DNA from 2 places in the Streptomyces sp. NPDC048560 genome. Region 2 is predicted to be linked to the other one. Evidence: predicted binding sites of a transcription regulator. Region 2 holds the regulator's gene; the other holds the start of a gene.
What was found. The regulator HrcA, encoded in region 2, represses chaperone genes, less so after heat shock. The targets are predictions, from matches to a motif close to TTNGCACTCNGNNNNNCNGAGTGCNAA.
Positions count from the first base shown of each region.

Region 1: a site for HrcA is predicted at 1,725-1,751, ahead of groL (chaperonin GroEL). Genes of this name have one in related genera too.

Region 1 covers NZ_JBEZIJ010000001.1:1,322,763-1,326,172, reverse strand. The annotation lists gene thrC (threonine synthase) at 1-583, shown strand, start outside; gene AB0C82_RS05995 (MoaD/ThiS family protein) at 613-888, shown strand; gene AB0C82_RS05990 (cold-shock protein) at 1,325-1,531, shown strand; gene groL (chaperonin GroEL) at 1,913-3,410, shown strand, end outside.
Region 2 covers NZ_JBEZIJ010000005.1:338,762-342,171, reverse strand. The annotation lists gene AB0C82_RS16585 (DUF3097 domain-containing protein) at 1-133, opposite strand, end outside; gene AB0C82_RS16580 (MBL fold metallo-hydrolase) at 159-881, opposite strand; gene hrcA (heat-inducible transcriptional repressor HrcA) at 1,046-2,062, shown strand; gene dnaJ (molecular chaperone DnaJ) at 2,063-3,199, shown strand; gene AB0C82_RS16565 (nitronate monooxygenase) at 3,356-3,410, shown strand, end outside.

The sequences.
Region 1 (3,410 bases), on a different contig from region 2:
GTACGAGATCTGCGAGCAGCTCGGCTGGCAGCTGCCCGACCAGCTCGTGATCCCGATCGCCTCGGGCTCGCAGCTCACGAAGATCGACAAGGGCCTCCAGGAGCTCATCAAGCTCGGGCTGGTCGAGGACAAGCCGTACAAGATCTTCGGCGCCCAGGCCGAGGGCTGCTCCCCGGTGTCGGTGGCCTTCAAGGCCGGTCACGACGTGGTGCGCCCGCAGAAGCCGAACACGATCGCCAAGTCCCTGGCGATCGGGAACCCGGCCGACGGCCCGTACGTCCTGGACATCGCCCGCCGCACGGGTGGGGCCGTGGAGGACGTGAACGACGAGCAGATCGTCGACGCGATCAAGCTGCTCGCGCAGACGGAGGGCATCTTCGCGGAGACCGCGGGCGGAGTCACGGTCGGCGTGACGAAGAAGCTGATCGAGGCGGGTCTGCTCGACCCGACGCTGACCACCGTCGTCCTGAACACGGGTGACGGCCTCAAGACGCTCGACGCGGTGGCCGAGACCTCGCAGGCGACCGCGACGATCCGGCCGAGCCTGGACGCGTTCCGCGCCGCCGGCCTCGCCACCAGCTGATCACCCGAGACCGAAGGAAGGCACCCACCATGAGCGTCAAGGTCCGCATCCCCACCATCCTCCGCACCTACACGGGCGGCCAGGCCGAGGTCCAGGCCGAGGGCACGGTCCTCTCCGAGGTGATCGACTCCCTGGAGAAGAACCACCCGGGCATCGCCGCCCGCGTCCTGGACGACCAGGGCAAGCTGCGACGCTTCGTGAACGTGTACGTCAACGACGACGACGTGCGCTTCGAGGGCGGCCTGGACGCGGCCACCCCGGACGGTGCCGGCGTCTCGATCATCCCGGCCGTCGCCGGAGGCTGAGCGCGGGCCGGCGCGCCCTTGCGCCGGCTTCCCGGAGTTATCCCTGTTGCCCCCTCCGCGAGAGAAGCGGAGGGGGCAATTCTGCATGGTTAGACGCGGTAGAGTTGGGAAGTCCCCTCCGCTGCCTGTGCCGCCCGCATATGAGAATGCGCCCGGTCACGATGAGAAGCAGCCAAAGTACGTGCACCCCTTATGGCATAAGTGGCCTTTGTCGGGCCCGACTTGCCCAGGAATCTCATAAATTCCCCATAAAGGGGCGATCGGCCATGCCCAGAATTCTCGTCCGATTGACCTGTTGCAGAGGGCAGTTGGGCAGATACATTCGGCCGCGGTCGACGCGTTCCGGCGCACACACCCTCTCCTGTCGGAGGGTGAGTTCTGACCCGGGCCCGCGAAGTGCGGTCCTGTGCAAGGGCCAGTAATAGGGGAGTTAGGCATGGCTCAGGGCACCGTCAAGTGGTTCAACGCGGAGAAGGGGTACGGCTTCATCGCGGTCGACGGTGGTGCGGATGTTTTCGTCCACTACAGCGCGATCCAGATGGACGGGTACCGCACCCTCGAAGAGGGTCAGCGAGTTGAATTCGAGATCTCGCAGGGCCAGAAGGGGCCGCAGGCGGACATGGTCAAGCTCGCCGTCGGCTGAGTTCGGCGCAGTCGGCCAACGACACTACTCACGCGCGTAGGGCCCGTACCCCCAGGGGTGCGGGCCCTCCGTGCGTCCCGGGGCGCACGGGGACCCCTCGTACGTCCATGGGCTCCGGCTCCGTCCAGGGGTTCGGACGCCCTTCGTGTGTCCCCATGCGGCCCCCTTCTTTGTCCACATCCCGAGGGGGACGCTTGCACTCGCAGGGGTCGAGTGCTAATCATTGGCGTTAGCACTCTCCAGGTGAGAGTGACAGAAACTTGGACCGGGCCGGTGAGGCCCGCAGGTTGTGCGGGGCAAGGAACCGCACAGCCGCTGGCCGTCCGTCGCGGGCGCCTCTCGGTCCGGAGAATCCACCCCTGTCCGGGAGGACCACTTCACATGGCCAAGATCATCGCGTTCGACGAGGAGGCACGGCGCGGTCTCGAGCGCGGGATGAACCAGCTCGCCGACGCCGTCAAGGTCACCCTCGGCCCCAAGGGCCGTAACGTCGTCCTCGAGAAGAAGTGGGGCGCGCCCACGATCACCAACGATGGTGTTTCCATCGCCAAGGAGATCGAGCTCGAGGACCCGTACGAGAAGATCGGTGCGGAGCTGGTCAAGGAGGTCGCCAAGAAGACGGACGACGTCGCCGGCGACGGTACGACCACCGCCACCGTTCTCGCCCAGGCTCTCGTCCGCGAGGGTCTGCGCAACGTCGCCGCGGGTGCCAACCCGATGGCTCTGAAGCGTGGCATCGAGAAGGCCGTCGAGGCCGTCTCCGCCGCTCTTCTGGAGCAGGCGAAGGACGTGGAGACCAAGGAGCAGATCGCTTCGACCGCCTCCATCTCCGCTGCTGACACCGAGATCGGCGCCAAGATCGCCGAGGCTATGGACAAGGTCGGCAAGGAAGGCGTCATCACCGTCGAGGAGTCCCAGACCTTCGGTCTGGAGCTGGAACTCACCGAGGGTATGCGCTTCGACAAGGGCTACATCTCGGCGTACTTCGCGACCGACATGGAGCGTATGGAGACGTCGTTCGACGACCCGTACATCCTCATCGTCAACTCCAAGATCAGCAACGTGAAGGACCTCCTTCCGCTGCTCGAGAAGGTCATGCAGTCGGGTAAGCCGCTGCTGATCATCGCGGAGGACGTCGAGGGCGAGGCCCTGTCGACCCTGGTCGTCAACAAGATCCGTGGCACCTTCAAGTCCGTCGCCGTCAAGGCTCCGGGCTTCGGTGACCGCCGCAAGGCCATGCTCGGCGACATCGCCATCCTCACCGGTGGCACCGTCATCTCCGAGGAGGTCGGTCTCAAGCTGGAGAACGCCGGCCTGGACCTGCTCGGCAGCGCCCGCAAGGTCGTCATCACCAAGGACGAGACCACGATCGTCGACGGTGCGGGCGAGAGCGACCAGGTTCAGGGTCGCGTCAAGCAGATCCGTGCCGAGATCGAGAACTCCGACTCGGACTACGACCGCGAGAAGCTCCAGGAGCGCCTCGCGAAGCTGGCCGGCGGCGTGGCCGTCATCAAGGCCGGCGCCGCGACCGAGGTCGAGCTCAAGGAGCGCAAGCACCGCATCGAGGACGCGGTGCGCAACGCCAAGGCCGCTGTCGAGGAGGGCATCGTCGCCGGTGGTGGCGTGGCTCTGCTCCAGGCCACGGCCGTCTTCGAGAAGCTCGACCTGACCGGTGACGAGGCCACGGGCGCCAACGCCGTGAAGCTCGCGCTGGAGGCCCCGCTCAAGCAGATCGCCGTCAACGGTGGTCTTGAGGGTGGAGTCGTCGTCGAGAAGGTGCGCAACCTGCCGATCGGTCACGGCCTCAACGCCGCGACGGGTGAGTACGTCGACATGATCGCCGAGGGCATCATCGACCCGGCGAAGGTCACGCGCTCCG
Region 2 (3,410 bases):
TCTCGCAGCGGATCACCGCCCCGCAGAAGCCGGTGGCGGCCTCCTCGACGACCAGATCGGGCTCGGCGGGGACCTCGGGGGCCGGTACGGACTTCTTCCACGGCGGGGTCAGGTCCGGCTGGTAGCTGCGCATCGGACGACGATACGGCGGCGGGCGGTCACGACACGCCGAACCGAGCGGCCAGTTGATCACGCTGCATCCGTACGAAAGCGGCGTTCACCACCGCCCCGTGCCCCGGTACGTACACCGCGTCCTCGCCGCCCAGGGCCAGCAGCCGGTCCAGGGCCGCCGGCCAGCGGGAGGGGACCGCGTCGCTGCCCGCCTGCGGCTCACCGGACTGCTCGACCAGGTCGCCGCAGAACACCACGGCGGGCGAACCAGGCACCAGTACGGCCAGGTCGTAGCCGCTGTGCCCCGGCCCCACATCGGCCAGGAGCACCTGGAGCCCGCCGCCCAGATCGAGCGTCCACTCCCCGCACACCTCGTGGTGCGGGGCGACCAGCACGTCCACCGCTTCCGCCGCGTCGCGCTCCGGCACCCCGTGGTGCACCGCCGAGCTGCGCAGCTCGTCCGCCCCGTTCCGGAGCAGATCGGCGACGCCGACCGCCCCGAACACCTCGGCGCCGGCGAACACGGCGGTGCCCAGGACATGATCGAAATGGGGGTGGCTCAGTGCGATATGCGTCACCCTCCGCCCGAGCAGCCGCTGCGCCTGGGAGCGCAGCTCCGCACCCTCGCGCAGTGAGGAACCCGTGTCGAAGAGCAGGACACGGTCCGCTCCCGCCACCAGCGCGGCCGTCGCGTCCCAGACGGGAAGGCGCCGCCGTCCCACACCGTTGCCCAACCGCTCCCAGCCCAGCTCTTCCCAAGAGACGTCCATACAACGACGCTATCCGCAACGACCTGCGCAGTCTCGCGACGGCGTGGCCGGTCGCCCTTGCCCGGGGGGCACCCCGCCCCCGTACACTGACCGGGGGGATTGCTGGCACTCGAACGCACAGAGTGCCAGGCCGTAACGGAGAACCACAGCTGGAGGTGTGCGCGATGCTCAGCGAACGCAGACTCGAAGTGCTGCGCGCCATCGTCCAGGACTACGTCGGAACCGAGGAGCCCGTCGGCTCCAAGGCACTGACCGAGCGGCACAAGCTCGGGGTCTCCCCGGCCACGATCCGCAACGACATGGCGGTGCTGGAGGACGAGGGCTTCATCGCCCAGCCCCACACCAGCGCGGGGCGCATTCCCACGGACAAGGGCTACCGGCTCTTTGTCGACCGGCTCGCGGGCGTCAAGCCCCTGTCGTCGCCGGAGCGCAGGGCCATTCAGAACTTCCTCGACGGCGCGGTCGACCTCGACGACGTCGTGGGCCGGACGGTGCGGCTGCTCGCGCAGCTGACCCGGCAGGTCGCCGTCGTGCAGTACCCCTCGCTGACCCGTTCGACGGTGCGGCACGTGGAACTGCTCCTGCTCGCGCCCGCCCGGCTGATGCTCGTACTGATCACGGATACCGGCCGGGTCGAACAGCGTATGATCGACTGCCCTGTGCCCTTCGGGGAGACATCGCTGGCGGACCTCCGGGCGCGGCTCAACAGCCGCGTCGTGGGACGCCGTTTCGCGGATGTCCCCCAGCTGGTGCAGGACTTGCCGGAGTCCTTCGAGGGCGAGGACAGAGGAACCGTTTCCACGGTCCTCTCGATCCTTCTCGAAACTCTGGTGGAGGAGACGGAGGAGCGGCTGATGATCGGCGGCACCTCCAACCTCACCCGCTTCGGGCACGACTTCCCTGTGATGATCCGGCCGGTGCTGGAGGCGTTGGAGGAGCAGGTCGTGCTGCTGAAGCTGCTCGGCGAGGCCAAGGACTCGGGCATGACCGTACGTATCGGTCACGAGAACGCCCACGAGGGCCTCAACTCCACGTCCGTGGTCGCGGTCGGCTACGGTTCGGGCGACGAGGCAGTCGCCAAACTCGGCGTGGTCGGACCGACCCGCATGGACTACCCCGGAACGATGGGAGCGGTACGCGCAGTGGCACGTTACGTCGGACAGATCCTGGCGGAGTCGTAAGTGGCCACGGACTACTACGCCGTACTCGGCGTGCGCCGCGACGCATCTCAGGACGAGATCAAGAAGGCATTCCGCAGGCTCGCCCGCGAGCTGCACCCGGATGTCAACCCGGATCCGAAGACCCAGGAGCGGTTCAAGGAGATCAACGCCGCTTACGAGGTGTTGTCGGACGCCCAGAAGAAGCAGGTCTACGACCTCGGCGGCGACCCGCTGTCCGCCTCGGGCGGCGGTGGCGCGGGCGGGTTCGGACAGGGCGGCTTCGGCAACTTCTCCGACATCATGGACGCGTTCTTCGGTACGGCGTCCCAGCGCGGGCCCCGTTCGCGGACCAGGCGCGGCCAGGACGCCATGATCCGGCTGGAGATCGACCTCTCCGAGGCCGCCTTCGGCACGACCAAGGACATCCAGGTCGACACGGCGGTCGTCTGTACGACCTGCAGTGGTGAGGGCGCCGCACCCGGCACCTCCGCGCAGACCTGCGACATGTGCCGCGGCCGTGGCGAGGTCTCGCAGGTCACCCGGTCCTTCCTCGGCCAGGTCATGACCTCACGGCCCTGCCCGCAGTGCCAGGGCTTCGGTACGGTCGTGCCGACGCCCTGCCCGGAGTGCGCCGGAGACGGCCGTATCCGTTCGCGGCGCACCCTCACGGTGAAGATCCCGGCAGGTGTCGACAACGGCACCCGCATCCAGCTCGCGGGCGAGGGCGAGGTCGGCCCCGGCGGCGGCCCGGCCGGCGACCTCTACGTCGAGATCCACGAACTGGCGCACTCGGTGTTCCAGCGGCGCGGTGACGACCTGCACTGCACGGTCACCATCCCCATGACGGCGGCGGCCCTCGGCACCCAGGTGCCGCTGGAGACGCTGGACGGCATGGAGGAGATCGACATCAGGCCGGGCACGCAGTCCGGTCAGTCGGTTCCGCTGCACGGCCGCGGCATCACGCATCTGCGGGGCGGCGGGCGAGGCGACCTGATCGTGCACGTCGAGGTCATGACCCCGTCGAAGCTCGACGCGGAACAGGAGCGGGTCCTGCGCGAGCTCGCGCAGCTGCGTGGCGAGGAGCGGCCCACCGGGCAGTTCCAGCCAGGCCAGCAGGGGCTCTTCTCCCGGCTGAAGGACGCGTTCAACGGTCGCTGACCGCCGGTTCGGCACCACCGGAAGCCATACCCCGCACCGCCCCTCGGTCCAGTACCGGCGGGCGGTGCGGCGTGTGGCGCGACCTGCGGTGGTATACCGTCCGCGCCGTCCCCTGGCTGATTCGGTGCGGTGCATCGGACGTGGCACGATGCCGTCATGTCCTCCGCGTTGACCGATCTCTGCCGGTATCCGATCGTGCAGGCCCCCATGG